Regions from separate parts of the Actinoallomurus sp. NPDC050550 genome, predicted to be linked through region 2. Evidence: riboswitches for the same ligand, from Rfam matches in the RefSeq annotation. Region 2 holds a riboswitch; the other holds the start of a gene.
What was found. A riboswitch is a leader RNA that binds a small molecule or an ion and turns the genes downstream of it on or off. The one in region 2 is predicted to bind cyclic di-AMP.

Region 1 (3,396 bases), on a different contig from region 2:
ATGCTCCCGCTCACCGTCGTGACCGTCGTGACGGTCCTGCTCAGCGTGGGGATCGCCCGGCGGATCGAGCGGACCGGTCTGCTCGACCGGCCGACGGCGACGCTGGCCACGGTGCCGGGCGGCGCGGCGGCCATGCTGGCCGCCGCGGACGAGCTCGGGGCCGACACCCGGCTCGTCGCGATCGCCCAGTACTCCCGGGTCGCCATGATCGCGGTGACCGCCCCGGTGGTCGTCCCCCTGTCCGGGCCCCTGCTGCACGGGGGCGCCGGGTCGGCCGAGCCGCACTCGCCGGTCAGCCCGCAGATGCTGCATTTGGTGGCCGGGGCCCATCAGCCGGCCGGGCTCCTGGTGCTGTGCGCCGTGGCGGTCCTGGGCGTCCAGGTGGGGCGGCGCCTGCGGCTGCCGGCGCCGATGGTGCTCGGTCCGATGTTGGTGACCGTCGTGGCGACCTTCTCCGGAGCGGTCCATGGATTCCGGCCGGCCGGGCTGCTGCAGACGCTCGTGTTCACCTGCATCGGTCTGGAGATCGGGCTGCGGTTCCGCCGGGACTCCCTCCGGCACGCGCGCCGGCTCCTCCCCTGGATGGTGGGCGGAACGGTCGTCATCAGCCTCGTCTCGGCCGTACTCGCGTGGCTGCTGGCCCGCCTGACGAACCTGTCGTACGCCGACGCCTACCTCGCGACAACGCCCGGCGGGATCAACGCGGTCCTCGCCACCTCGGTCGCGACCAACGCCGACGTCGGACTGGTATCGAGCGTGCAGAGCATGCGGCTCTTCGCCGTCGTCACGCTGGCGCCCGTGCTGGTCCGCCTGTCGTTCACCCGGAGCCGGCGATGCGCTCCGCCGGACGAGACGCCCTCGAACGTCCGTTGACGTTCCCTATTCACCCGGCATACGGGCGGCACATTGTCCGTAGCGGCCGGTCAATGAACGTCAACGTCGCAAAAGGTTAACGAAACATTGATTGGCAAAAGGCGCCTGATCACCTCTAAACTACGGAAAGCCCGGCTGCCCCCGGCTTCACAGGAAGCACAGCCGTCCGCCGAATCCCCTTGGGAACCCGGGAATCCACAGTCGTCGAGGCGCGTCCAGAACCGATGAGGTTCCGGCAGGGTGGCTCCGGCCCGAGCCTCGATCGCTGACCCGGAAGGCGGCAAGGAGAGGAGTAGGACTTCTGTGGCGCCTTCCCACCCCCTGACGAACGCGCGCGCCACCGAGCGCTCGCGGATGCGGCGATCGCTCCGCGCCTGCGCGGCCGTGTCGCTCACGGTGGCGGTCTCACTGACGACGGTCGGCACCGCGCACGCCGCGCCCGCCAAGCCGTCGGCGGCCTCCGCGCAGAAGGAGCTGGACAAGCTCAACGCGAAGGTCGACAAGATCGTTGACCAGTGCAACAAGGCGCAGACCGAGCTCGACGCCGCCAAGAAGCGGCTCAAGTCGGTCAACGCCGAGACAGCGGCCGAGCAGGTCCGGTACAACCAACTGCACGGGCGGGTCGTGCAGCTCGCCGCCGACCAGTACAAGACCGGCACGTCCGACCCGGCCACCGCCGTCCTGGCCTCCAAGAACCCGGACGCGGCGCTCGACCAGATGTCGACCTTCACGCACCTGGCCAGCAGCCGTGGTCAGGAGCTCACCGCGTTCCTCGCGTCGACCCAGCGGCTCCGCCGTGACCAGGCCGAGGCGCAGGGCACGACCCAGGAGGTCCAGCAGAAGGTCGCGAAGCTCAAGGCGCAGAAGACCGCGGTCAACCAGGCCATCGCCAAGCAGAAGGCCCTCCTGAAGAAGCTCGGCCAGGCCACTACCGCTCCGAAGGGCAAGATCGGCGGTTCGTACACCGGTCCGGCGTCCGGCTCGGCACGCGCGGCCCTGAACTACGCCTACGCGCAGCTCGGCAAGCCCTACATCTCCGGTGGCACCGGCCCGGAGGGGTACGACTGCTCCGGTCTCACGATGATGTCCTGGCGGGCGGCCGGGGTCAGCATCCCCCGGGTCGTCCCCGACCAGTACAACGCGGTCCACCACGTCGCGCAGAGCGACGTGCAGCCCGGCGACCTCATCTTCCTCGACGGGCTGGGGCACGTCGGGATGATGGTCGACAGCGGCCGCTTCATCCACGCTCCCCGCACGGGCGAGAACGTGATGATCAGCTCGGTCGCCGGCTACTGGCAGGGTCATCTCGTCGGCTTCGGCCGTCCCTGACGACGCAAACCGCGCGGTGAGCCCTCGGGGGAAGGCTCACCGCGCGGTTCTGGCGGGGGATGGTGGTCAGTGCCGGCCTGAGACGGCCCGGCTGTACTGCTGCCAGACCTCCTTGTCGGTGACGACCCGATTGAGGTACATCAGGCTGTCGAACCGGCAGTTGCAGGGGTTGTCCTCCTGCGTGTTCTGCGGGTAGCCCCCGCCGATCTTTATGCCGCGCGGGTCGGTCGCGGAGGTGTAGTGCGTGCCGGGTGTTCCGACCCCCCAGGGGTCGCCCGACAGCACGTAGAAGCCGTCGATCGGCTTGCCGTTCTTGTACAGCTTCATGGTGCCGTGGTCGTAGTCGAACGACGCGGCGAGGAAGACCCACTTGCCGATCGGCAGGATGCTGTGCCAGTCCTCGTTCGCGGCGAACGTCTGAGAGCTGCTGCCGTCGACGCGACGGCCGAGGGCGACCAGGCGCTTGGTCCCCGACACGTCGATGATCTCGAGCAGACCTCGTACGTTGTGGCCCTGCGAGTCTCCGCTGAGCACACCCGTCAGCGCGACGGCGCCGAAGTAGTCCGACGGGTCCGGGGTGTTGGTGTTGGGGCTCGGGTTCGGACCGGTCGTCTTGAACCAGCCCATGATCGAGATCGCCGTGGTGTGGTTGAACGCGTGGAGGGTCGGCACTCCGGTCGTGGAGTAGATCCCGCCCTTCCAGTCGTCATTGCCGAACGTCGTGGGGTTGATCTGCTGGGTCTGGAGCGCGTGCCCGGCGCCGGGGTAGGCGCTGTCCCGGACCCGCATGGCGCCGCCACCGTTGATCAGGTTGATGGTCGTACCGGACGACCCCTGGTCGCGCTCCTGCGCGGGGTTGCCCCGTACGGGGTGCTCGAAGTCGTAGTAGGCGACCAGGTTCGGGCGCAGGCTCGGCAGCACCTTCCCGTCTCCGTGGTGGCCCCGGGCCAGGGCCGACGTCGTGCCGGCGTCCGCCTGGGCCGCGCTCGCGGCCGCGGTGAGCGGCGCGCACAGTACGGCGGCCACGAGGGCCGCGCCGAGGCGCCGGGATCGTACGGGCCGCCGGCGGCGGGCGACCGCCGCCTCGCTGAGATCTGTCATCGTTCCCTCCACGTGCGTATGGAGTCCCGGCGGCCACCGCTCTGAGGCGGTGACCGCCGGGAGGCAGTGGGGCCCGGGCCGCGTCCGCCGCCG
Region 2 (3,396 bases):
CGCCGGCTGCGCAGCCGCCTGTCCCACGCCGAGTCGTCCGCGGAGAACGCCCGGCGCGCCGCCCGGGAGGGCCGCAACGTCGACGAGGCCCGGCTGCGCGTCCTCCTGGACGCCCTCACCGACGCCGCCAAGGGCCTCCGCGACGAGATCGCGCTGCCTCCCGGCATCACCCGGCCCGCCGACAGCGTCGGGGGCATCACGCCGACCCGCCCCGGGCACCGCACACTGCCCGGGCGCGCCCTCGCCGACAGCGACCCCGCACTCCTCGACCAGCTGCTCACCCTCCCGCAGGTCCACCTCATCGTCGACGGATACAACGTCACCAAGACCGGCTACGGCGACCTGCCACTGGCCGACCAGCGGACCCGCCTGGTGTCGGGCCTGGGCGTGCTGCACGCCCAGACCAAGGCGGAGGTGACGTGCGTGTTCGACGGCGCGGAGCTGAACGCCCCGGTCGCCGTCCAGGCGCCCCGCGGCGTCCGCGTGCTGTTCAGCGCGCCGGGCCAGACCGCCGACGAGCTCATCGCCCAGCTCGTACGCGCGGAGCCCAGCGGGCGCGCCGTCGTGGTCATCTCCTCCGACCAGGAGGTCTGCGACTCCGCCCGGCGGGCCGACGCCCGGCCGGCTCCCTCATCCCTCCTCCTGCGCCGCCTCGGCCGCACCTGACGGCCTTTCGGTTCCTCGGTCAGCCTCGTTGCCTCGGCCGCCCGCTCCGCTCGCTGCGTCGTCCTCGCTGTGCCTTCTGGTCGCTCGGTCCTCCTCACTCGCTACGCGGGTGGCCTCGTGCCTCGGCCGCCCACTCCGCTCGCTGCGTCGTCCTCGCTCCGGGCCCTTTTGTCGGTGGGTCCTCTTAACGTCTCGTCATGACGAAGACACGAGGAGGAATTCGTGCTCATCGACTGCGAGAAGTGTGAGGTACGCAACGTCGGCTGCGACGATTGCGTCGTTTCCGCCATGCCGCTGATCCCGGCGTCGGGCCTGAAGATCGGGCCGCTGGAACGTCGGGCGCTGGGAGTTCTCGCCGCCGAGGGGCTCGTCCCGCCCCTGCGGATGACGATCTCCATCGACCGCGCATCGTGACGATTCGCGCGCACAGTGTTGCGTGAATGATATGAATTGCTAGAATTCCAGGAGAAGCGGTTGTTACCAGCGTGAGACTTGACTAGTCTCACGCGCTGAGCCGCTCGCTGGTTCGTCGCCCCCCAGGCGACGGCGACGGCCACCGCCGAGTCGTCACGTTCGGTGAGGTCGCCCGTAGTTCGGGCGCCAGCCTCTCACCGACACGACGAGCCGGGGAACCAGGTTTCCGGGGTGAATCGGAGCGCCACACGCTCCGTAGGGCGCCTTCCACGCCCGAATCCGTCAGCTAACCCGGTAGGCGGTCAGTGGGAGAGGGGCGTGCCGCAATCGTGGCAACACAGCGCAGTGCCGACGGCTCAGCCGTCGGATGGTCGGTGAGTGGCGGCATCGGCGGTCGCGTCCTGGCCACCCTGTGCATCGCCGCTTCGGCGGCCCTGGTTCTGCCCGTCGGCACGGCGGAGGCGAAGCCGAAGCAGACGCTGAGCCAGGCGAAGGCCAAGCTGACCAAGCTGAACTCACAGGCCGACCAGCAGGACAACGTCTACAACAAGGCCAAGTCCCAGTGGGAGGCGGCCGACAAGCGACTCAAGGCGCTGAACGCCTCGGTCAAGCAGCAGCGGCAGTCCTGGGCGGACCTGCGGGTCCGCGTCGCGCAGATGGCCGCGTCGCAGTACAAGAACGGCGGGAACGACGCGGACATCCCCACCCTGGTGTCGGCCAAGGACCCACAGTCCGTCCTCGACCAGATGTCGGCGTTCGCGCAGGTGTCGAAGAACCGCTCCACCGAGCTCACCCAGTTCCTGAACGCCGCGCAACTGCTGCAGCGGCAGGAGTCGCAGGCCAAGCAGGCCGAGACCGATCTGGCGCAGAAGAAGAACGCCGCACTCGCCGGCAAGAAGAACATCGAGAAGACGATCGAGCAGCAGAAGGCCCTGATCAAGAAGCTGGGCCCCGCTGCCGACACCGGTGGCGGCGGTGACGACAGCGGTCCGATGCCGAGCAACTGCGGCGGCGGCTACACGGGATCGGCGACCGGCAAGGCGCGCACCGTGCTGGTGTGGGCCTACAGCAAGTGCGGCACCCCGTACCTCTACGGCGGCAATGGCCCGCGCTACGACTGCTCCGGCTTCACGATGGCGGCCTACGCTGCGGCCGGTGTGAGCATCCCGCGCGTCGTCCCCGACCAGTACAACGCGACCAGCCGGGTCTCGCGGGCCAACCTGTCGCCCGGCGACCTGGTCTTCTTCGACAACCTCGGGCACGTCGGCATCTACGTCGGCGGCGGCAAGTTCATCCACTCGCCGCACACCGGGTCGTGGGTGAAGATCGACAGCCTGAGCAACGTCTGGTACAGCTCGCACTACGTCGGCGCGGGCGCGCTCTAAGGACACGATCACCATGGCCAAGGAGCGTACGATCATGTCCAGAACCGCGCGATGGTCCGTCACGACCGCCGGGTTCATCGCCGCCGCCGGGCTGTCCCTGCCCGCCGTTCCGGCGCACGCCGACCCCGCCTCCTCACTGGGCGGGGCGAAGAAGCAGCTGGCGAAGCTCAACGACCAGGTCGACCAGCTCGGCAACCAGTACAACAAGACCAAGGCGGACTACAAGGCCGCTCAGGGCCGGGTCAACGCCCTGGCCAAGTCGGTGCAGGCCGAGCGCAAGACGTTCCAGGCGCTGCGGCTGCGGGTCGCCCAGCTGGCCGTCGACGCCTACAAGACCGGGGACAACGGCTCGATCCCCCAGCTGCTCGGCTCGAAGGACCCGGACGCCGTGCTCTCGCAGATGTCGGCGTTCACGCAGATCGCGCACAACCGTTCGGCGGAGTTCCAGCAGTACCTCGCCTCCGCCCAGCGGCTGGAGCGGGAGCAGGCGCTGCGCGTGCAGGCGGCCCAGCAGCTCAAGACGAAGAAGACCCAGCTCGAGCAGCAGAAGTCGCAGGCCGACGCGGCCGTCAAGAAGCAGCTGAAACTGATCGCCAAGCTCGGCGGCAACATCGACCCCGGCAGCTCCAAGGAGAACTGCTCGATCCTCGCCTCGGGCAAGGCGGAGATCGTGCTGAAGTTCGCCTGTGCCCAGCTCGGCAAGCCGTACGTCTTCGGTGGGTCGGGCCCGAACGTCTGGGACTGCTCCGGGCTGACGATGGTGGCCTTCGCCAAGGTCGGCATCAAGCTCAACCACTGGGTGCCGGACCAGTACGACGCCAGCCAGCGGGTGTCCAAGGCGGACCTGCAGCCCGGCGACCTGGTCTTCTTCCACGACCTCGGGCACATGGGGATCTACATCGGCAAGGGCAAGTTCCTCCACGCCCCGCAC

Region 1: it holds a riboswitch for cyclic di-AMP, as region 2 does, so the genes downstream of both, AB0I04_RS30400 (NlpC/P60 family protein) here and AB0I04_RS02480 (NlpC/P60 family protein) in region 2, are expected to answer to the same signal.

The regions. Positions count from the first base shown of each region.
Region 1 covers NZ_JBFAJC010000025.1:63,962-67,357, reverse strand. Annotated here, with positions in the region: gene AB0I04_RS30405 (AbrB family transcriptional regulator) at 1-873, shown strand, start outside; cyclic di-AMP (ydaO/yuaA leader) riboswitch at 1,031-1,168, shown strand; gene AB0I04_RS30400 (NlpC/P60 family protein) at 1,177-2,202, shown strand; gene AB0I04_RS30395 (hypothetical protein) at 2,269-3,303, opposite strand.
Region 2 covers NZ_JBFAJC010000002.1:42,081-45,476, forward strand. Annotated here, with positions in the region: gene AB0I04_RS02470 (NYN domain-containing protein) at 1-666, shown strand, start outside; gene AB0I04_RS02475 (hypothetical protein) at 889-1,080, shown strand; cyclic di-AMP (ydaO/yuaA leader) riboswitch at 1,266-1,397, shown strand; gene AB0I04_RS02480 (NlpC/P60 family protein) at 1,455-2,465, shown strand; gene AB0I04_RS02485 (NlpC/P60 family protein) at 2,500-3,396, shown strand, end outside.